4 regions of the Modestobacter sp. SYSU DS0511 genome follow, and region 2 is predicted to be linked to each of the others. Evidence: riboswitches for the same ligand, from Rfam matches in the RefSeq annotation. Region 2 holds a riboswitch; each other region holds the start of a gene.
What was found. Region 2 has a riboswitch for cyclic di-AMP ahead of ACI783_RS08525 (NlpC/P60 family protein). Riboswitches for the same ligand answer to the same signal wherever they lie in the genome.

Region 1: another riboswitch for cyclic di-AMP. It lies ahead of ACI783_RS13655 (aggregation-promoting factor C-terminal-like domain-containing protein); the one in region 2 lies ahead of ACI783_RS08525 (NlpC/P60 family protein).
Region 3: another riboswitch for cyclic di-AMP. It lies ahead of ACI783_RS00875 (LysM peptidoglycan-binding domain-containing protein); the one in region 2 lies ahead of ACI783_RS08525 (NlpC/P60 family protein).
Region 4: another riboswitch for cyclic di-AMP. It lies ahead of ACI783_RS16930 (C40 family peptidase); the one in region 2 lies ahead of ACI783_RS08525 (NlpC/P60 family protein).

What each region holds. Positions count from the first base shown of each region.
Region 1 covers NZ_JBJGZY010000026.1:5,656-11,094, forward strand. The annotation lists gene ACI783_RS13625 (pyruvate dehydrogenase) at 1-452, opposite strand, end outside; gene ACI783_RS13630 (hypothetical protein) at 531-677, opposite strand; gene ACI783_RS13635 (hypothetical protein) at 641-940, opposite strand; gene ACI783_RS13640 (cupin domain-containing protein) at 977-1,369, opposite strand; gene ACI783_RS13645 (universal stress protein) at 1,664-2,212, shown strand; gene ACI783_RS13650 (class I SAM-dependent methyltransferase) at 2,259-2,906, shown strand; cyclic di-AMP (ydaO/yuaA leader) riboswitch at 3,070-3,218, shown strand; gene ACI783_RS13655 (aggregation-promoting factor C-terminal-like domain-containing protein) at 3,234-4,169, shown strand; gene ACI783_RS13660 (YceI family protein) at 4,330-4,929, shown strand; gene mftD (pre-mycofactocin synthase MftD) at 5,106-5,439, shown strand, end outside.
Region 2 covers NZ_JBJGZY010000013.1:16,491-21,929, forward strand. The annotation lists gene ACI783_RS08510 (hypothetical protein) at 1-28, opposite strand, end outside; gene ACI783_RS08515 (phytoene desaturase family protein) at 120-1,670, opposite strand; gene ACI783_RS08520 (GNAT family N-acetyltransferase) at 1,667-2,125, opposite strand; cyclic di-AMP (ydaO/yuaA leader) riboswitch at 2,563-2,732, shown strand; gene ACI783_RS08525 (NlpC/P60 family protein) at 2,748-3,872, shown strand; gene ACI783_RS08530 (DUF3817 domain-containing protein) at 4,051-4,398, shown strand; gene ACI783_RS08535 (serine hydrolase domain-containing protein) at 4,408-5,439, shown strand, end outside.
Region 3 covers NZ_JBJGZY010000001.1:189,667-195,105, reverse strand. The annotation lists gene ACI783_RS00880 (hypothetical protein) at 380-1,171, opposite strand; gene ACI783_RS00875 (LysM peptidoglycan-binding domain-containing protein) at 1,907-2,761, opposite strand; cyclic di-AMP (ydaO/yuaA leader) riboswitch at 2,824-2,980, opposite strand; gene ACI783_RS00870 (ester cyclase) at 3,666-4,040, shown strand; gene ACI783_RS00865 (MFS transporter) at 4,083-5,381, opposite strand.
Region 4 covers NZ_JBJGZY010000041.1:24,904-30,342, forward strand. The annotation lists gene ACI783_RS16920 (DUF4352 domain-containing protein) at 1-253, opposite strand, end outside; gene ACI783_RS16925 (DUF222 domain-containing protein) at 502-1,785, opposite strand; cyclic di-AMP (ydaO/yuaA leader) riboswitch at 2,207-2,351, shown strand; gene ACI783_RS16930 (C40 family peptidase) at 2,369-2,911, shown strand; gene ACI783_RS16935 (DUF2267 domain-containing protein) at 2,960-3,346, opposite strand; gene ACI783_RS16940 (FAD-binding oxidoreductase) at 3,418-3,858, opposite strand; gene ACI783_RS16945 (thiamine pyrophosphate-requiring protein) at 3,861-5,439, opposite strand, start outside.

The DNA of each region.
Region 1 (5,439 bases), on a different contig from region 2:
TGCCCGACGGCGGTCTGGATCGCGACCCGCAGCGCCTGCGGCATCTGCTTCGGGGTGACCACCTCGCACCAGTACGAGCAGTCCTGGAACGTCCGCTCCGGGTGGGTCTCCTGGAAGAAGGCCGTCCCGATCTCCTGGGACTGGATGTGCGAGGCGATCGCCAGCACTGGCGCTCCGCTGCGGTGCGCGTCGTACAGCCCCTGGATCAGGTGGGTGTTCCCTGGCCCGCACGAGCCGGCGCAGACGGCCAGCCGGCCGGTGACCTGCGCCTCGGCGGCCGCCGCGAACGCGCCGCCCTCCTCGTTGGCCACGTGCACCCACTCGATGCCGTCGGTGTGCCGCACGGCGTCCACGATCGGGTTCAGCGAGTCGCCGACCACGCCGTAGATCCGTTCCACCCCCGCGGCGCGGAGCATCTGCACCAGCTGGACGGCGACGGTCGGATGTGCCACGGGTGCTCCTCCAGACGGTGGGTCAGACGGCTGCCGTCGCACTCCTACCCGCGGTCGGCGAGCTGAACATGGCGCGGCTCAGTACTCCCCGGGCGGCGCGAAGCACTCCTCGGGCGGCGCGGAGTACTCCTCGGGCGGCGCGGAGCCGGCCAGCGCGTCGACCGCCGGGCAGGTGTCGGACGCCCCGGTCAGCGGCGTGAGGTAGCCGGTCGGCCCGTCGCGCACCCCGTCCCGGCGCCGATGATCGGCTCGTCGAGGCCCGGGGTGTCGGCGGGCGCGTCGGCCGGGGCGACGGCGGCCCACAACTCGGGCCGGAAGCCGACGACGACGTTCACGCCGCCGGTCGAGGAGAGCGGACCGGTCAGCCCGGCCACCCCGCGGACCAGGTCCGCCGCGGAGCGGCCGGGCGCCAGGTCGGGCGCCGGGTCGAGCTCCAAGTAGCAGTGCTCGGGCGTCCCGAGCGCGACGATGCCGGGCTGCGGGGCCACGGCCTCACTGTGCCCGACACCCCGCAGCCGAGGGCATCAGTCGTTCGACGGCGGCTCGTCCTTGCCGGCCTCCTCGAGCGCGTCGGCCTCCTCCTTCGTCTTGTGCACGGCCTTGTCCGCGTGCTCCGGCGGCCCGTAGACGGTGTAGAGCACCAGGGGGTTGACGCCGTCGTTGACGAAGTTGTGCTTCTTGCCGGCCGGCACGACCACCAGGTCGCCCTGCGCCACCTTCTTCTCCTGGCCGCCGACCTTGGCCTTCGCGGTGCCGCTGACGAAGGTCAGGATCTGGTCGACGTCGTGCACCTCCTCGCCGATCTCCCCACCCGGCGGGATCGTCATGATCACCAGCTGGGTGTGTTCGCCGGTCCACAGCACGCGGCGGAAGTCGGCACTCTGCTCGGCGACGGTGGCGATGGTGAAGTGCTCCATGGGCGCCGTTCCTCCGTTCCCTCGATCGACTGGCCGGCGCGCGCCGGCCTCGATGACGAGTCAAGAGCAGGTCCGCCGTCGGCGCGATCCGAAGCCCCCGCCGGAGCGCCGTCCCTCGTGGCGGACACCGCCGAACCGGACGCCGACGGCTGGCTGGGGGGGGCCGGTGCCGGCGTCGGCGGGTCCGGGACCTCCGGCCCTGTGCGGTCGGGGGTCCGGTGGTCCAGGCTGGGCGCGAGCAGCCCGGTCGTCGGTGAGGGTCATGGGACGGCAGGGCACGGACAGGAGGACACGGTGACCGAGCAGGACGGCACGCGGGACGCGCTCGCGGCGGAGGTCGACGAGGTGATGGGCAACGCTGCTGGGGACGCGGCGCCCGCGGAGTCGTCGACCGGGGCGGTCGGGGGCGGGGTCGTCGTCGGCCACGACGGCTCCGGGTGCGCCCAGGAGGCGCTCGTGTGGGCGGCCGGCCTGGCCGAGCGGGCCGGGTGGCCGCTGCACGTCGTCCGTGCCTGGCGGATCGCCACCGCGCCCCAGCCGGCCAGCTGGTCGCCGGGGTACGTCCCGCCGGTGAGCGACTACGAGAAGGCGGTTCAGGCCGACCTGGAGGCCGACGTCGTGGCGGCGCTCGGCCAGGACCGCGCTACGGGCGTCACCTGCCACGTCGCGCACACCGCACCGGTGAAGGCGCTCATCGCCGCCGCCCGGCAGGCCGATCTCCTGGTGGTGGGTGCCCGCGGCCGCGGTGGCTTCGCCGGCCTGCTGCTGGGCTCGACCAGCGACCAGGTCACCCGGCACGCGCCCTGCCCCGTCACCGTGGTCCGGAGCGACCGCGAGGACTGACCACCCCGGCGGGTCGCGGCCGGGCCCGTGGGTGTCCACTGTCCGGGTGCCCGCCCCCGATCGCGTCCCGCCGTCCTTCCTGCAGGCCCACACCCGGGTCGAGCGGCCCACCCTGGTGCCCGAGGTGCAGCTGCACGTCGCCGACGACGTCGTCGCCCTGTGGGAGGCGATGGAGACCGAGGCCGGCGGCGCCGGCCAGGACCCGCCGTTCTGGGCCGCGGCCTGGCCGGGCGGCCAGGCCCTGGCCCGGTACGTCCTGGACACGCCGGACCTCGTCGCCGGCAAGCGGGTGCTGGACCTCGGTGCCGGGAGCGGCCTGGTCGCCGTGGCTGCGCGGCTCGCCGGGGCGGCGCAGGTCGTCGCCAGCGACGTCGACCCGTACTCGCACGCCGCGGTCGCGCTCAACGCCGAGCTCAACGGGGTCACCGGCATCGAGGTGGTGGGCGACGTGCTGGGCGAGGACGGGCCGGACGTGGACGTCGTGCTGGCCGGCGACGTCTGCTACGACCGGGAGATGACCGCCCGGGTGCTGCCGTACCTGGGCACCCACTGGCTGCGCGGCGCCACCGTCCTGCTCGGGGACCCGGGCCGCGCCTACCTGCCGCAGGAAGGGCTGCTGCCGGCCGCCACCCACGACGTCCCGGACGCCGACGGCGGGGAGGTCCGCCGGACGACGGTCTGGCGCCTGCCCTGAGCCGCGTGCGACCGGTGCGGCCTGCGGGACGGATCACACCGCGCTGACCAGGGGCGCCGTGGCGCATCCCGACGAACTGCCGGCGGAGCATTGTCACGAGGTCGTAAAGCGCCTTACCGTGGACAGGTCCGGCCGGACGTCACGTCCCCACTCGGGGAGCCCGCGCCGGATGCCGCCGAGTCGCTGTCCGCAGCGATCCGGGGACCCACCGAAGCACTGGGGTGAATCCCGCCCGGGCACGTGCCCGGCCGGGTAGGGCGCCTTCCCGCCCGAATCCGTCAGCTAACCCGGTAGGCGGCCACGGAAGAGCCCGGAGCCCCCTCCTTCATGTCCCCACGCGCCACCCCGCACGACCACGCCGGCCACGACCTGCCGGCCGACGGAGAACTGCCCACCACGGTCCTCCCCGTCGCCGGGGAGGAGACCTCCCGCCGTGCCCGCCGCCTGGCGCCCCCGGCCGGCCTGCGCCGTCCGGCGATGTACCTGGCCGCCGCCGCGGTCGGCGCGGTCGTGGTGAACGTCGTCGTGAGCGGGCAGACCGGCGCGCAGGCCACGGCGGCGCCCGAGCCGGTGAGCATCGCCACCCAGCTGGGCCTCACCGCCCAGCACGCCAGCACCGTCGTCGCCGAGGGGCAGGTCGGCGACCGGCTCGGGGCGCTCGCGGCCGACCGCAGCCAGCGCCAGGAGGCCGAGGCCGCCGCCCAGCAGGCGCAGGCCGCCGCTGTCGCCGCGGAGGAAGCGCGGCTGGCCGAGGAGGCCCGGCTGGCCGAGGAGGCGCGGCTGGCCGAGGAGGCGCGGCTCGCGGAAGAGGCGCGCAAGGCTGAGGAGGCGCGCCAGGCCGAAGCGGCGCGCCAGGCCGAGGAGGCGCGCCAGGCCGAGCAGGCGGCTGCGGCTGCAGCCCCGCGGTCGCAGTCCGGCTCCCGGTCCTCCGGTGGCGGTGCGCCTGCCCCCGCCCCGGCCCCCGCCGCGCCGGCCGGCTCCTTCCAGAGCTACGCGCTGTCCCAGCTGAGCGGGGACGCCGGTCAGTTCTCCTGCCTGGAGAAGCTGTGGGGCAAGGAGAGCGGCTGGAACCCCAACGCGCAGAACCCGCGCAGCACCGCCTATGGGATCGCGCAGTTCCTGGACTCCACCTGGAAGGGCACCGGGATCGCCAAGACCTCCGACGGCTATCGTCAGATCGACGCGGGCCTGATCTACATCAACAACCGGTACGGCTCGCCGTGCGGCGCGTGGTCGCAGTCGCAGTCCGCCGGCTGGTACTGATCTGATCGACCTGCTCCTGAACGAACCAGCACCGACGAGGAGGGGCCGCTCGCACCGGGCGGCCCCTCCTCGCGTGCCCAGCACGTCACCGCCCTGCCCGAATGTCACCCCCATCGGTCAGGATCACCGGGTGGACCACCCCGACCAGGAGGGCTGAACCGTGGGCAAGCACCGGGCACCCGAGCCCGCGGCCTCGGACTTCGACGCCGCGACGGCCGCGTTGGCCGACGTGACCGGCGACTACGTCGTCGACGCCGCGCACACCCGCATCGGCGTGCGGGCGCGGCACGCGATGGTGACGACGGTGCGCGGCGCGTTCACCGAGTTCGCCGGCACCGCCCATCTCGACACCGCCGACCCGGGTGCCAGCACCGTGTCGTTGCGCATCCGCACCGCCAGCATCGACACCGGCGCCCCCGACCGCGACGCGCACCTGCGCTCGCCGGACTTCCTGGACGTCGAGCGGTTCCCGGAGATGCGCTTCGACTCGACCGCGGTGCGCCAGGTCGACGACGAGGTCTACCGGGTCACCGGCGACCTGACCATCAAGGACGTCACCCGCACCGTCGAGATCGACTTCACCCTGACCGGCTCGGCCCTGGACCCCTTCGGCAACACGCGGGTCGGCTTCGAGGGGGCGCTGGCGATCAAGCGCAGCGACTGGGAGCTCACCTGGAACGCGGTCCTGGAGACCGGTGGTGTCCTGGTCAGCGACCGGATCCAGGTGGAGTTCGACGTCTCGGCGATCCGGGCCGGCTGACCCGCCCTGTTCCCGCCCGCCGGGTCGCGCGCCGCGGCGGCCGGTGTCCGGGAGGCGGAAGGGTTGTGTCCCAGGCCACTTCACCCCGCTACGGTGGCACTGAGTGCCAGCGGCTGCGGCCGCGGGCAGCGGGGGACGACGGCGTCCTCCGGTCCGAGCAGCAGGGGAGTGCGCAGATGGCGAACGCGTGGTTCGAGACGGTGGCCGAGGCGCAGCGGCGGGCCAAGCGCCGGTTGCCGAAGGGCGTGTACGGGGCGCTGGTCGCCGGCTCCGAGCGCGGGCTGACCGTCGACGACAACCTGGCCGCCTTCGCCGAGCTGGGCTTCGCCCCGCACACCGCCGGGCTGGCCAACGGCCGGCAGACGGCCACTCGCGTCATGGGCCAGGACATCGCGCTGCCGGTGCTGATCAGCCCGACCGGGGTGCAGGCGGTGCACCCCGACGGCGAGGTCGCCGTCGCGCGGGCCGCGGCCGCCCGCGGCACCGCGATCGGGCTCTCCTCGATGGCCA
Region 2 (5,439 bases):
CGTCCGGGCGGTTCGTCGGGGTGCTCATGGCGTCTCCAGTCGTCGTCGGGACCGGCCGGTCCCGGGCTCTGCTGCCTTCCTTCCCCGGCAGCGGCTGCTCACGCACGGATCCGGGACGGTCACCGCCCGAGCAGGTGCTGGGCCGCGGCGAAGCCGCCCAGCCCGCTGACCGCACCGCCGCGCACGGTGCCCCCGGACGACGCCGCGACCACCCGCGGGTGCGCCGTCGCCACGCCCCAGGTGCCGGCCTGCTCCGGGTCGGTGGCCACCGGCCAGGAGAGGTCGCCGTGGAAGATGTGCCCGCCCGGCATCGCCAGCGCGGCCTCGACGTCCAGGGGTGAGGCCGCCTGCAGGCACGGCCGGCCCTCGGCGTCGGTGGCCAGGCAGTCGGCCAGCGGTTCGGTGAGGTGGTCGTCGAGCTGCGCGACCACCCGGCGCACCGCCTCCTCGCGGGTGCCCACCGGGTCGGTCGCGTAGAGCTCGGCCGGGGTGTGCAGCCCGAAGAGGGTCAGCGTGTGCAGCCCGGTCGCCCCGGTGATCGACGGGTCGGTCAGCGAGTGGCAGTACACCTCGAACGGGACGACGTCGGGCAGCCGCCCGGCGGCGGCCTGGGCGTAGGCGGCGTCGATGGCCGACGCGGACTCGTCGACGTGCACGGTCCCGCTGAACACCCGGTGCGGGTCGTCCCCGGAGCGCAGCCCGGGCAGCCGCCGCAGCACCATGTTGACCTTGAGCTGCGAGCCCGAGGGCCGTGGCGTGGCCGGCGCGCCGAGCAGCTCGTCGAGCACGGCCGGCGCGGCGCCGCCCACCACGTGCCCGGCGTCGGCCGCGTGCGCCGTCCCCTCGTCGTCGGTCCAGTGCACCGTGACCCCGTCGGCGCGGGCCTCGATCGCGGTGGCGGTGGCCCGGGTGACCAGCCGGGCGCCCGCCGCGCGGGCGGCGGTGGCGATCGCGCCGCTGACCGCGCCCATGCCGCCCACCGGCACCCGCCAGCGGCCGGTGCCGTTGCCGACCAGGTGGTAGAGGAAGCAGCGCCCGGCCAGCCCGTCGGCCGCGTGCACGTCGGCGAAGGTGCCGATCAGGCCGTCGGTGAGGACGATGCCGCGCACGTCGTCGTCGGACAGGTGGTCGGCGACGACGTCGGCCAGCGGACGCTCGCGCAGGTCGCGCCAGATGCCCGGGTCGCGCAGCCGGCCGGCGAGCTCCGCCTCGCTGGGCAGCGGCTCGGTGAACGTGGGCGCCAGGTCCTCGGCCAGGGTGGCCAGCCGGCCGTAGAACCGCTGCCAGCCGGCCAGCTCGGCGTCCCCGCCGGTGAGCGCGCGGAAGGACGCCGCCGTCGCCGGCCCCTCGTCCCGCTCGACCAGCAGGCTCCGGTGCCGGCCGTGGCGGCGCAGCGGCGTCCAGGACGCGACCGCGCGGTCCCGCAGGTCCAGCGGCAGGCCCAGGTCGGTGACGATCCGGTCGGGCAGCAGGCTGACCAGGTAGGAGTACGCCGAGAGCCGGACGTCGACGCCGGGGAACACGTGCTGGCTGATGGCGGCGCCGCCGAGCACGTCCCGCTGCTCGAGCACGAGCACCGACCACCCGGCGCGCGCCAGGTAGGCGGCGGCGACCAGCCCGTTGTGCCCACCCCCGACGACGACCGCGTCGTAGCGGGCCGCGGTGCTCACGCCAGCTCCCGGGCGAGGAAGACCGCGTGCGGGTCGTCGGCGCCGACGTAGTGCCCGAACGCCTCGACCGGCCGGTAGCCCGTCGACCGGTACAGCGCGATCGCCTCCGGCTGCCGGACGCCGGTCTCCAGCCGCACCGTCGTCCACCCGCGGGTCACCGCCTCGGTCTCCAGCCCGGCGAGCAGCAGCCTGGACACCCCTCGCCCACGGGCGCCGGGGACGACGTACATCCGCTTGATCTCCGCCTCGTCCGGCCCCAGCGGGCGCAGCGCGCCGCAGCCGATCGGGGTGCCGTCGTCGTCGCGGGCGAGCAGCACCACCGCGACGTCGGCGGCGGACGGGGGCACCCCGGGTTCGCCGGCGCCGTCGTAGCGGGCGCGCAGCTCGACCTGCTGGGCGGCGGTCAGCGCGACGACGTCCGGGTCGTCCCAGGGGGCGGTGGCGAGGGTCGGCACCCGGTCATCCTGGCGCGCCGTGCTCCGGCTCCCTCTACCAGGTCCCCGGGCCAGGGCCGGCGACCGCCACGCCGGGGGAGTACCCAGCCCCTGATGCGGTGGCGGCGCGGGGTGTGGAGCCGCTGGCGGAGCGTGACGGGAAGGGGTCGGCAAGGTGCTGAGGGGCGCGGTTCGAGACCGGCGACCGCGCCGTCCGGTGCGGGATGCAGGCGCCCAGTTCAGGTCGCGTGTCGGCGTCCCGGGCGCGGGTGAGGTGGGGGGCCGTGGGCGGCGGTGACCCACAGGCCCGGCGCGCCAGTCACGCTCGGTGAGCGTGTCGCAGCACACCCACGGAGTTTCTCAACAAAATCGCAAAGGACCTTTGTCACGAGCCCATAACGCCCTTACGGTGGGCGACGGTCCGGACGGGCACCTCAGCCACCTCTCGGTGGCGACCGACCAGACCGCCGCCGAACTCCGCGGCCCGTGCACTCCGGCGGGCCAGGGGACCGGGGACCCACCGCAGCACTGGGGTGAAGCACTGAGCGGCCCGATCGGACCGCACGTGCCGGGTGTCTTCCCATCCGAACCCGTCAGCTAACTCGGTAGGCGGCACGTTGGAAGAAAGGACCACCCGCCGAACATGGCGAGTTCGCTCAACCCTGCCCGCCGCGGGTCCACTTCCCGCCGGGCCGTCGTCACCTTCTTCGCCGCCGGGGCGCTCGTCGCCACCACCCTGCTGGCTCCCGCGCCCGCCGCGGCCGAGCCCACCACCTCCGCCGAGGCGGCCACGCTGGTCGCCGAGCGCGCGCACGACCTCGAGGTCGTCACCGAGCAGTTCAACCACGCCCGCGTCGAGCTCGAGGCCACGCAGGCCGAGGTCGACGCCGCCGCCGCCCAGGTCGAGGCCGCCGAGGCCGCCCTGGCCGGCGCCCGTGACCGGGTCCGGGAGGTCGCCCGCAGCGCCTACACCGGCGACCAGCTGAGCACCCTGCAGGCGATGCTCACCAGCGAGTCCGCCGACGAGCTGATGGACCGCGTCGGCACGCTGGGCTCCATCGCCGACCACAACAACGGGATCCTGGGCGAGGCCGTCGCGGCCGACGAGCAGGCCACCGAGGCCCAGGCCGCGGCCGAGGCCGCCGCCACCGAGGCACAGGCCCAGCTGGACCGGGTCGAGCAGCAGCGCACCGACCTGAACAAGCAGATCGCCGAGTACCAGGCGATGTACGAGCGGCTCTCCGCCGCGGAGCAGGCCGCCTCCCGGGCCGAGGCCGAGCGGCGGCACGCCGCTGAGGCCGCCGCGGCCGAGCAGGCATCGGGCTCCGGCTCCGGGTCGGGTGGGGGCGGCAACGCCGCCCGCGCCGCAGCCCCGGCCGCCCAGGCCCCGTCCGCCCCGGTCGTCGCCTCCAGCGGTGCCGCGGCGACCGCGGTCAGCACCGCCATGGCCCAGCAGGGCAAGCCCTACGTCTGGGCCGCCGCCGGCCCGGGGTCGTTCGACTGCTCCGGTCTGGTGCAGTACGCCTACGCCGCCGCCGGCATCTCCCTGCCGCACTCCAGCCGGGCCCAGGCGAGCATGGGTCGTGCGGTCTCCCGCGGAGAGCTGCAGCCGGGCGACCTCATCGCCTTCCGCAGCCCGGTCAGCCACATCGGCATCTACATCGGCAACGGCCAGATGGTGCACGCGCCGACCTCCGGCGACGTCGTCAAGGTCGCCAGCATCGACGCGGTCAGCCCGATCACCGCGATGCGCCGCATCGCCGGCTGACGCCAGCGCTCCAGCACGAACACCGGTGCCCCGGTCGCCTCTCGGCGGCCGGGGCACCGGCGTCTCCGCGTCGTGCAATGGCCCCTCCCGGGTCCCGCCCTGAGCTCGCGAAGGGTGGGGAGGAGGGTCTTCATCACATCCGGGAGACTGCGGCACCGGTGGTTCGTTGTCCCCGGTCGTGGCTGCCCGACTGCTCGCCCCCGCCCCCGTCGCCCGCACGTTCCGCGTCGTCGCCGTCGCCGAGGCGGTGTCCTGGGTGCTGCTCCTCGCCGGGATGTTCGTCAAGTACGTGCCGAAGACCTCCGAGGTCGGCGTCCAGGTGTTCGGCCCGGTGCACGGTGCGGTCTTCATCGCCTACGTCGCGGTGACGCTCGTCGCCTGGCGGGTGCTCGGCTGGTCCCTCGGCACCACCGTCCTCGCGCTGGCCGCCTCGGTGCCGCCGCTGGTGACCCTCTGGTTCGAGCACTGGGCCCGCCGCACCGGCCGGCTGCCGGTGGGGGAGACCGCAGCCGTCCGGGCTGGCTAGCCTCCCGGCATGGCCGAGCCAGTGCTGCCCTCCACCGCCCGCACCCTGCTGGCCCGCACCGCCCGCGTGCAGCGCGACGGACGGGCCCCCAGCCTGGTCGCCGGCGTCGTCCGGGGCGGCGGGCTCGCCTGGTCGGCCGGGCGGGGGGACGTCGCCGACCCGCACACCGACGTCCAGTACCGGCTCGGCTCGATCAGCAAGACGGTCACCGCCCTGGTGGTGATGCGGCTGCGCGACGAGGGCGTCCTGGGCCTTGACGACCTGCTGGACGAGCACCTGCCGGGCACCCCGCTGGGTGACCGCACGGTCGGTCAGCTCCTCTCCCACCTGGCCGGGGCGGGGTCGGAGAGCCCGGGCGGCTGGTGGGAGCGCGTACCCGGCGGATCGCTGGCCGAGTTGCCGCTCAGCGACGACGACGTGGTGCTCGGCGCCGCCCGGCGGTTCCACTACTCCAACCTCGGCTTCGGCCTGCTCGGTGAGCTGGTCGCCCGGCACCGCGGCCGGCCGTGGGCGGACGTCGTCCGGGACGAGGTGCTGCTGCCCCTGGGCATGACCCGCACCACCCCGCGTCCCAGCGGCGCTGCCGCCCAGGGCCACGCGGTGCACCCGTGGGCCGACGTCGTGCTGCCCGAACCCGAGCACGACGCCGGGGTGATGGCCGCGGCCGGTCAGCTGTGGGCCACGCTGGCCGACCTGGGGCGGTTCGCGGTCTTCCTGCTCGGTGACACCGACGACGTGGTCTCCCCGGCCACCCTGGAGGAGATGACCGTTCCGGCCGGGGTCGACTCCGCCGCGGCCGGCTGGTCGGCGTACGGCCTGGGTCTGCAGGTGGTGCGCGCCGACGGGGTGACGCTGGTCGGCCACGGCGGCTCGATGCCCGGGTTCCTCGCCGGGGTGTTCGTCGACCGGGCCGAGCAGGCGGGCGCGGTGATGCTGGCCAACACCACCAGCGGGCTGGACCCGCTCGTCCCCGGGCTGCTGGCCGACCTCCGGGCGGCCGAGCCGCGCGTCGTCGACGCCTGGACGCCGGCGCCCCCGCCG
Region 3 (5,439 bases), on a different contig from region 2:
GATGGCGGAGGCTCCGCGACGACGTCTCGGCGCTGCCGGGTCGTGCGCTGGGAGCGTGCGAGCCGGTGCAGACCGACGCCTGCGCGCTGGGCACCACTCAGCTGCGTCAGGGCGGTCAGGCTCCGGCCAGGGACGGGCGCAGGGCGCTCCGCGACCTGCGGAGGGCCCGGCGTCGTTCTGTGCGGTGGGCGCTGAAGCGTGGGACGTCGTCACGTGCTGGAAGTGGGAGAACGCCGCCAGCGAGATGCCCGCGGCCCAGGACGGAGCGGCTGTCCGTCAGCACCCAGCGGCGCCGGGACGACGAGCCGGCCAACTCGCCGGGCCGCCACGTCCAGTGACCGGCTGAGCTGCTGCGCGAGCCAGGCCTCGGGCGGCCCGCTCAGCGTTCCACCGGGTGGGCTCGGTCCTCGTCCTCGGCGAGCTCCTGCGGCACCACTGCGGCCAGGCACCGCCGAATGCCCTCGACGATGCTGCTGGCGGTGAAGAGATCGTCCTCGGTCTCCCGCCGAGCCGCCCGGAGCTCGTCGACCAACCGGTGCAGGGCCTCGTAGCCCTTCCGGGTGTCCTCTGGGTCCGCGCTCGGACCGCTCATGCTGCGCAGCACCTCGCCCAGCTGGGCCAGAGCCGCAGCCGCCGGCCGGCGGAGGGAGGGGCCCAGCGCCACCCGGTCGTTCTCGGCGACCTCCGTGTCGGCGATCAGCTGGGTCAGGTCCTCGATCAGGAGGGCCAGGCCCTCCAGAGCACGCGCCTGCGCGTAGAGCCGGTCGGCGTCCGACTGGTACCTCCTCACCCGTCGGTTGCCGCGCCGGGCCTCGCCGGCCTGCTGGACCGCCGAGCGCATCTGGTCGAGGACCGGGTCGACCGCACGCATCCGGTCGCGCCACTCGTGCCGGCTCGGCGGGTGGTCCCGCTGCAGCCCGTCGGCGAGGTCGGCGAGCTGCCCCGCCAGCGTCTCCCGCAGCCGGTGCATCTCCGTCTGGGCCGGGCCGAGAGGGACGGGCGGGAAGGCCACGGTCACCCCCAGCCCCACCAGGGCGCCCAGCAGCACCAGACCGACGAGCGCGAGGACGTACCCGGTCGGGTCGTTCCCCCCGAAGACCAGCGCGAACAAGGCCGTGGTCGGGACCCAGCTGCCGGCGTTGCCCAGCCGCCGCCACGTCCCGAGCAGCATGCCGACCCTACCGCAACGGAGAGTGCGACCACGTCGGGCATCGGGAGCTCGGTCAGCACCATCCCGAGCACCCCGCCCACGACGAGCGCCAGCGTCACCTCCGCCGACTCGCGGACCGATCCGGCCAGCGTCACCGCGGACGTGACCACGGCTCCGAGGGGGGCGTAGAAGGGGTAGTCGGCGAGCGGCTCCGGGAGGGGGTGGCCAGCGCCCACGCGAGCGCGGCCGCCACGGCCGTCTTCAGCCCCAGCACCAGGCGCGGATGCCGGTCCCAGAAGCGCAGTGGCGCCGTGGGCCCGTCGGCAGGGCCGCCGCCTGCTCGTGTGCTCGGCATCGGGCCATCCTCGCCGATGCGCTCCCACCGACGTCCGGGACGCACATCGGGCGTCGGGACGGTGCGACCGCGGGTCTCGACCATCGTGCGCGAGGGCCACCCGCCGGGTGCGTCCACGCGCGCCGGGCGGCCTCCGGGCGCGGCGCGCCGGAGCGACGTCGTCGGCGGTCATCCCGGGGTGCTGAGCGGGCACGCGCTCTGCGGGGGCTGCTACGGCGCGGGCCGCAACCGGGTGCCGAGCCCGGGAGAGCGCCGGCCGGGTCCTCGCATCACCCGCGCAGCCGGTCCCACCGCGGGGACCGTCAGCCGGGCGCCGGGTCGGACGAACGCCCCTGCCCGGTCACAGCCGGGCAGGGGCGCCTCGTCGACGGTCCGGCCTCAGCGGGCCACCACGGCGGGTGTCAGCCGGGCAGGAACGACACGTGCGGGTGGTCCATGTGGTTGGCGGTGGGCGACCCCCGGTCCGCCATGCCCTGCCACGTGCCCGTACGGACCTGGTAGATCCGCTGCTGCCAGATCACGTACTCGACCCGGAACCGGGCGGCGTTGTCGATGACGTACTGGGTGACGGCGTCTCCCTTGGCCTGGTCCGTGTGGACCATGAAGTCGGCCGCGAGGTCCTGCGTCGGGCTGTGGCCGGGCCGGGTCACGACCGTCCCGACGCCGAACCGCTCGGCGACCTCCTGGACGACGGGGCGGACGTGCGGAGCCCACACGTCGTACGCGCCCGCACTCGCCGCCGGAGCCGCGGGAGCCGCGGGAGCGGCTGGGGCGGCACGGTCGGCACTCCGACTGGCCGGCCGCTCCGCGATACGAGGCGCCGCGGCAGCCACCGCGCCGCCGAACGCGAGTCGCTGACCGACCCGCAGGGTGTTCGGGTCCGCGCCGATGACCTCCCGGTTGAGCGCGTACGCCTGCTGCCAGGTGATTCCGTGGGCGGCCGCGATCCTGCCGAGCGTGTCGCCCGCCCGGACGACGTACTCCCCCGACGCGCTCTGCGGGGTCACGGCCGGAGCCGCGGGTGCCGCACCGGTGCCGCCGATGGTGAGCACCTGACCGACGCGCAGGCGGTTCGGGTCGGCGCCGACTCTGCCGGCGTTGTCCGCGTAGATGGTCTGCCACGTGGTGCCGTGGGCCGCGGCGAGGGTGCTGAGGGTGTCGCCAGGAGCGACCGTGTGCTCCGCGGCGTGCGCCGGGGCGGCCACCGCGAGGGGGACGGCCACTGCTGCCACGACCGTCAGGGCGGGACGGGTCACGGACGCCATGCTCGGGCGCCGGGTGGGACGGAGGTTCCGTCCCGGGTGTCGCTGTGCCATGGATGTGCGCCTCTCACCGCCTGCGGAGTTAGCTGTCGGGTTCGGGCGAGAGCTGCCCGGCCGCGGATGCGGCTTCACCCCAGGGCCCGGAGGCCCGGTGCTGCGAGGTGGGTCCCCCGCGCCTGCCCGTCGTGTCGTCTGGTCCGGTGACGGTGGGCAGGTTCGGCGGGCCGCCATCCGGGGTCCTCCGCATTCGGTGGACGAGCGCACGGTAGGCAGACGGCGATCGGCCACGGCAGTCCCCCGGTCGCCTCCACCGGGCTCTGGAACGGGGAGGGCCGCAAGGCCGCCGACGTACCTCCTCGGCGGCCGCCGGACGCGCCTGGCCTGCGCTTTCCGCCGCTCGCGACCTGCCCGCACGCCAGCGGTGGGCACCGGCGCGGCGCTGGCCGCTCACGGGTTTGGTTGCAGACTCGACCTACTTTCCGTCGGTATGTCGTGACCCACCGCAGTCACTCGGCGCGCGTGCCACGGCGACCTCGGCGGGCGTCGGCGGCGGTCGGTCCAGGTGCCCGGCCACCGGCGGGGAGACGGGAACGGCCCCGGCCGTCCTCCTCGGGAAGGAGGTCGGCCGGGGCCGTCCGGGCCGCTCGGCGGCGGGGCGCGGTCGCCGGATCGGCGATCAGGCCCGCCGACCGCCGGTGAAGCGGCTCAGCAGTCGCTTGAGCAGGTTGGCCTTGATGAGTCCGGAGATGAGGCCCATGTCCGTTTCCCCTCCAGTAGGTCGACGCTCTCCGGGCACTACCCGCCGCGGCCGCGGACATCAGGTCCGGGCCGAACGAGCGGGACGTCTCCGCCGGGAGCGACTGCGCCTTCCGCCGCGCGGCGGCCCTAGCATCGCCCCGTGGACCAGCAGGCACTGATGTCGATCGTCCAGCGCTACTGGGACGGGCTGTGGAACCGGCGCGACCTGACGGTGATCGACGAGCTCATCGCCGAGCCCTACGTGCGGCACTCCTCGGCCGGTACCCGGTCGCTGACCCGTGCCCAGTTCAAGCGCGAGGTGCGCGAGTCCTGGCAACTGCTGCACGACCCCGCGACCACCGTCGACGACCAGGTGACCGCCGAGGACCGGATCTGGACGCGGGCCACCACCACCGGCCTCAACCTGGACACCGGGCAGACGTCGGTGGTCACCTGGCTGGTGGTGCACCGGGTCGCCGACGGCCAGATCGCCGAGTCGTGGAGCGCCACCCTGCCCGGCGTCGACTGGCGCTGACCCCGCGCCCGGCGCGGACCGGGACTCCGGCGCGCCGGGAGCTCAGCCCAGGTCGCGCAGCCGGTTCGCGCCGGCCATCCGGCGCCGGCTGAGGACCGCGTACAGGGCGACGAAGGCGAGCACGCCGGCGCCCATCCCGATCAGCGTCCACCGCAGGCCGATGAGGTCGGCGAGCAGGCCCAGCGGGAGTGCGGCGATGCCGAACGCGCTGAAGCTGAGCATGATCAGCCCCTGCACCCGCCCGTGGTACTCCATGTCCGACAGGGCGATGAGCTGCGACTGGTTGGTGGTCTGGAAGCCGAGCATCGACGCGCCGACGGCGAGGAGCACGACCACTGCGACGTAGGCGTTGGGCGCGATCGCCAGCGCGCAGATGGCGAGGCCGAAGACGGCGCCGGACCCCACCAGGACCCGGGTCTGCCGCACCCACGAGGTGCGCCGGCCCAGCAGCAGGCCCGCCGCGACCCCGCCGACCGCGGACGTCGCTGCCAGCACGCCGTAGCCGACCGAGCCGAGGCCGAACAGGTCGCTGGAGATGGTCGGCATGAACGCCAGGTACGGCAGCCCCATCATGGCGACGCCGATGCCGCACCACACCAGGGCGCTGAGCTCGGGGTGCCGCCGGACGTAGCGCACCCCGTCGGCGAGCTCCCCGAGCGGGGAGCGTCCGGAGGCATCCCCCCGCCGCCGCCCGGCGGGGAGGGCGGTGGTGAGGAGAACCCCGACGGCCGCCAGCGCCGCGCTGAACAGGAAGATCGCCTCGATGCCCCAGGTGAACGCCCCGATGACCACGCCGGCCAGCGCTGGGCCGACCACCCGGTTCACCTCGGCGTTGACCAGGAGCAGCGAGACCGCCTGCGGCACCGACCCACGGGGCACCAGCTCGGTCAGAAACGCCATCCGGGCCGGGTTGAACAGCGCGAAGCCCACGGCCTGCAGCACGCCCGCGCCGAGCAGCATCCAGTAGGCGATGACGTCGAGGACGACGGCCAGCCCGATCCAGGCGCTCGACACCGCCAGCAGGAGCACCGAGATCTGCAGCACCAGTCGTTTGGGCAGCCGGTCGGCCGCCACGCCACCCCACGGCGTGGCCACCAGCAGCGCCACGCCGAACGCCAGCAGGACCCCGCCCAGGGCGGCGTTCGACCCGGTCAGCTCGAAGGCCAGCCAGCTGCGGGCGATCGCCTGCGCCATGACGCCCAGGAAGACCGCCGCGGCGTTGAGGTAGAGGACGAGGAAGCCGCCGATCCGCAGGATCGCCATCGCGCCGAGCACCGACGGGGGTTCCGGCGCCTCCGGGGGGACGGTCCCGCCGGGGACCGGGACCGCCGGTACCGGCACCTCGGCTCCCTGAGCCGGGCCGGACGCCGGTGGTGACGATCCCCGCCCGTCGCGCTGT
Region 4 (5,439 bases), on a different contig from region 2:
TGCCCGACTCCTCGACGGCGGCCTCCTCGGCGACAGGCTCCTCGACGTCCGCCGCAGCAGCGTCGTCGACCGGAGCCGCTGCGCCCGATGACGTGTCAGCGCTGGCCGTGGCGTCCCCGGTCTCCTTGTCACCTCCCATGTTGGCGCCGATCGCGATGACCACGATCACCGCCAGGACGATGAACCAGGCGCGCTTGTACAGCGGCTTCTTGCCCGTGGCCTGGGCCTTTTCCGGCGCCGGTGCGTCGGTCATGTCGTGCTCCCCGTTTGTCTATGGACGTTCCTTTTCGAAACTAAGCGGCGGAAAAGCCCGTTCACCGTCAGCGACTCGACCAAGAGAAGCGGGAAAACTGTCAGGAAGCGCCCATTCAGACCTCGGGTACCTCGTGCGCCACTCTCTGCTCGATCGAGCGCCGAGCCCGGCCGCCACCGAGGCATGCCACTCCCACGGGAAGCAGCACGGCCGCGAGTGACCGCGGTCGGATGTCGGTGGCGAGCAGGTCAGGTGAGCAGTGGGCCGATGAGGATCTCGGTGCCGTCGGGCCGGAAGGTGCGCCACCGGCCGTCGGGTTGCCGCTCGACCCGGAAGCCGTGGTGGACCTTCGTGTGATGCCGTTCGCACAGCAGAGCGGAGTTGGTCAACGACGTCTCGCCGCCGTGCAGCCAGTGGATCAGGTGGTGCACATCGCACCACCAGGTCGGGGCACCGCAGCCGGTGAACACACACCCCTTGTCCCGCCGTTCCACCGCCTTGCGGAGTCCGGGGGTGACGACCCGGTGGTTCCGCCCCAGGTCCAGCGGGGTGCCGTCGGGGCCCATCACGATCCGGGAGATGCTCCCGTCGCAGGCCAGCCAGCGGGCACGGGCGGCGGAGATGCTGGCACCGAACCCGGTCTGCGCGGCGCCGGGGCCAGTGGCCGGATCGACTGCATCGTCCAGGTCCAGCTGCAGCACCACGTGCGGCTTCACCGTCCGCAGCGTCGGCAGGCCACCGGAGGCGAGCTGGTTGTCGCAGAGCTGCACGAACGCATCAGCCTGCTGCTGCGCGCGGGTGCGGGTGTCGCCCTTGGGCCGGTTGGCCTGCACGATCGACTCGATCGCCGCCTGCAGCTTCTCCCCACCCACCGCGTCCAGGTCGAACCGGCCGGTGACGCTGCCGTCAGCGTGCTTGGCCATCGACAGCCGCCGCCCCTCCGTGGGGTCAGGCTCGGGCCCGTCGGGGTCCAGCGCCTCGATGAACGCCCGCACCGCCACCCCGAGCGAGGCGTGCGGCGCCTCCCGAGCCACATCCGCCCACGCGGTGTCGAACGCGCCCAGGTCGATCCCCTGCTCCTGAGCACGCGCCCGCTCCGGTTCCCCCACCGCGCTCGCCACGACGTCGACCTGCGCGGCGGTGACCTCCCCGGCAGCGAACCCCGCAGCCAGCGCCGGCAGGTGCTCCAACACCCGGCCGGCCCGCACCACCCGCGACGCCTCGCCCGCCGACAACCACCGGTGCCCGATCAGCCACGACCGCATCGACGCCAACCCGTCGCGCTCGACGGCCTGCGCGAGCTCGGCATGCCGCACCGTGCGGGCCAGCTCCGCCGCCACCCGGTTCTGCAGCCGCACCAGCTCGCCCACCCTGTCCAGCAGCTCACCATCGCCGAACGCGTGCAGGTCCTCGGCCGCCAGCGCGTCCAACGCCGACTGCAACGGCGACCCGAACAGCCCCTCCAGGTCATCCGGGGACAGCTCCGCGACCACGTTCGGCGCAAGGGGGTCCAGCGTCATCGAGTCGCTCACGGACACCTCCCCGTCATTCGAACGTACGTTCGAATACTACTGCGATCGGCGCCTCACCACCACCCGAACCAGCAGGTCAAACGCCTGTCCACAGGTCAGACAACCCCCTTGACGGCAGCGGCCCGACCGCTCACGACCGAGCCATCTCCCAAGGGTCGGGCCGTTCGCCAGCTGGTTAGGTCGTGAACACGAAGCGTCGTCACGCGCCGTCCATTCATCAGTTCGCAACGTCCCGAGACACGCCGGGGACAGCTTCACGTTTGCCACGGTCACGACGGCGAGTCGCAGTCGGAGACCGTCCGGATCCGGCCGACGACGGCGGCTGCGGACCACCAGATCGCCACCTAGCGTCGTCGCGGCCGACCGGGTCCGACCGTCACCGCACCTGGTGACACCCGGACGGCACCGCCGAACCGGACGTCGGCCGCGCATGCTGCAGCCGTCGCCCGGACCGGGGACCCACCGCAGTTCTGGGGTGAAGCTCGGCCGCACGCACGTGTGGCCGTGCCGGGCGAGTTCCCCGCCCGAACCCGTCAGCTAACTCGGTAGGCGGTTGAGGAGAACAAGGAGAACTCGTCGTTCCATGACGGCCCTGCGCACCACCTCTGCTCGTCGTTCCACCCGCTCGGCGGCCAAGGGCGCGCTGATCGCGTTGCTCACCGGCGCCGGCGTGGTGCTCACCCCGCTCGCCGCCCAGGCCAACGCCGGGGGCGCCGCCCCGCCGGCCCCGGCCCCGGCTCCGATCGCCGCGCCGGTCGCGGCCGCGGCCGCACCGACCTCCGCCGCCCAGGTGGTCATCGACACCGCGATGGCCCAGCTCGGCAAGGCCTACGTGTGGGCCGGGGCCGGTCCGAACGTCTACGACTGCTCGGGCCTGACCCAGTTCGCCTTCCGGGCGGCCGGCGTCGACCTGCCGCACTCGTCGCGGATGCAGTCCACGATGGGCGTGCACGTCGACCGGGCGCACCTGCAGCCCGGTGACCTGGTCTTCTACTACTCCCCCGTCGGGCACGTGGGCATCTACCTGGGCGACGGGCTGATGGTCCACGCCCCCAGCGCCGGTGACGTGGTCCGCGTCGCCAGCATCGACATGTGGGGCTACAACACCGCGCGTCGGCTGGTCTGAGTTCCGCCCCTCCGGGTCGCCACGGCGACCCGGAGGGGCGGCAGGCCGTCAGTGGTGCGCGTTCTCGGTGTGCGTGAGGTCGCCGTAGTCGTCGGGGAGCTGGTCGAGCACGTGCAGGTACTCGGCGCCCACCGCCTCGCGGAGCCCGGCGGTGACCGCACGCGCGTGCTGCCGCGCCTGCTCCGGGGTGCAGCCCTGCCCCTCGAGTTCGGCGACACGGCCGTAGAACTCGGTCAGGCCGAAGCGCTCGACCGACCCGTCGGTGGGCATCGCCGAGGCGAGCTCGGGCGGCAGCTGGGCGGCCAGGTCCTTCGCCTCGGTCGACAACCGCTGCCCGAGCACGGTCAGGGTGGCCCGGACGGCCTGCTCGGCGTGCTCGTGATCGGGGATCCGGGCCGACTGCTGCACCGCGGACACGAACTCCTGCGTCTTCATCTCGTCCTCCCGTCTGTCGTTCCTGCTGGTCCGGAGCGCGCTCGTCGCGCGTCCGGTCTCGGGTCCGGCGGTCAGCCGACCCGGAGGTCGTCGAGCTCACCGGCGCGCAGGGTCAGCCCCAGGCCGGGCTCCACCACGCACCGGCGTCCGTCGATGTCGAGGGACTCCAGCCGGTGGCAGTACCGGCTCCAGTCCAGGACGACGGCGGCGTTCGTCGTCTGCCCGGACAGGCTGGTGCCGCCGCCCCGGGACAGCAACGGGACGCCGTGTTCCCGGCAGACCGCCGCGGCCTCGACGGCGGCGTCGACCGTGCGCGGTTCGACCACGCCCAGCGGCGGGACCCGGTAGTTGGACGCGTCGGTCGAGTAGGCAGCGCGGGTGCCGGCGTCGAACCGGACCTCGCCGTCGACGCGCCGGCGCAGGTCAGCGTCCAGCGCCGACACGTCGACCCGGGAGTCGTCCGCCCCGTCCCACGGCCGGACGGTCGGCGATGGGAGGTGTGCGGTCGACATGGTCAGCTCCGGTTGGGCAGGAACTCCTGCATCTTGTTCTTGGTGCCCTGCTTGACCACGCCCCAGGCGTCCTCGTCGCCCTTGAGCAGCGACTTCGCGGTGTCGGTCATCTGCTCGAGCGTCGCGTGCGGCGGGATCGGCGGAACGTCGGCGTCGACGTGCACGTCGAGCAGCGCCGGCCGGCCGGCAGCCAGCGCACAGTCCCAGGCCGGGCCGACCTGCTCCGGGTCGTCGACCGTGATCGCCTCGAAGCCCAGCCCGGCGGCGAAGTCGGCGTAGGAGACCTCGGGCAGCGTCTGCGAGTCGGCGAACTTCGGCGCCCCGCCCATCGCCCGCATCTCCCAGGTGACCTGGTTGAGGTCGTTGTTGTGCAGCACCGCGACCACCAGGCGCGGGTCGCGCCACTCCTGCCAGTAGTGGGCGATCGTGAGCAGCTCGGCCAGGCCGTTCATCTGCATGGCGCCGTCACCGGCGAAGGCGATGACCGGTCGGTCGGGGTGGCCGAACTTGGCGCCGATTCCGTACGGCACGCCCGGGCCCATGGTGGCCAGGGTGCCGGACAGTGAGCCGCGGTTGTCCGGGCCGAAGCGCAGGTGCCGGGCGTACCAGTTGGCGGCGGAGCCGGAGTCGGCGGTGATGATGGCGTTGCCGGGCAGCCGGCCGTTCAGCTCGGAGAACAGCCGCATCGGGTTGACCGGATCGGCGTCGGTGTTCGCCCGCTTCTCCATGATCTCCCACCAGCGGCGGATGCCGTCCTCGATGCCCTCGCGCCAGGACCGGTCCTGCTTGCGCTCCAGCAGCGGGATGAGCGCGCGCAGCGTGGTGGCCGCATCGCCGACGAGGTTGAGCTCGTACGGGTACCGCATCCCGATGAACTTGGCGTCGTGGTCGATCTGCACGCCGCGGGCCTGGTCGTACTCCGGAAAGAACTCGCTGTAGGGCAGGTTCGAGCCCACCGTCAGCAGCGTGTCGCAGTCCTTCATCATCTCCCAGGTCGGGCGGGTGCCCAGCAGCCCGATCGAGCCGGTGACGAAGGGCAGGTCATCGGGGAGCACGTCCTTGCCCAGCAGCGCCTTGGCGACGCCGGCGCCGAGCAGGTCGGCGACCTCGACGACCTCGGCCCGGGCGCCACGGGCACCCTGACCGACCAGCATGGCGACCTTGCTGCCGGAGTTCAGCAGGTCGGCCGCCGCCCGCAGCGAGGCGTCGTCCGGCACCACCGTCGGGGACGAGGTGCGCCCACGGCTCGAGGGCACCATCTTGTGCTCGTGCGTCGGCGGGCTGTACTCCAGCTCCTGCACGTCGGCCGGGATGATCACCGCGGTCGGGGCGTGCTCGGCCAGCGCGGTGCGGATCGCGCGGTCGATGACGTTGGGCAGCTGCTCCGGGACGTTCACCTCGTGCACGTAGTGGTGCGCGACGTCCTTGAACAGCGACAGGAGGTCGACCTCCTGCTGGTACGAACCACCCATGGCGCTGCGGTCGGTCTGCCCGACGATCGCGACGACCGGGACGTGGTCGAGCTTGGCGTCGTACAGCCCGTTCAGCAGGTGGATGGCGCCCGGACCGGAGGTGGCCATG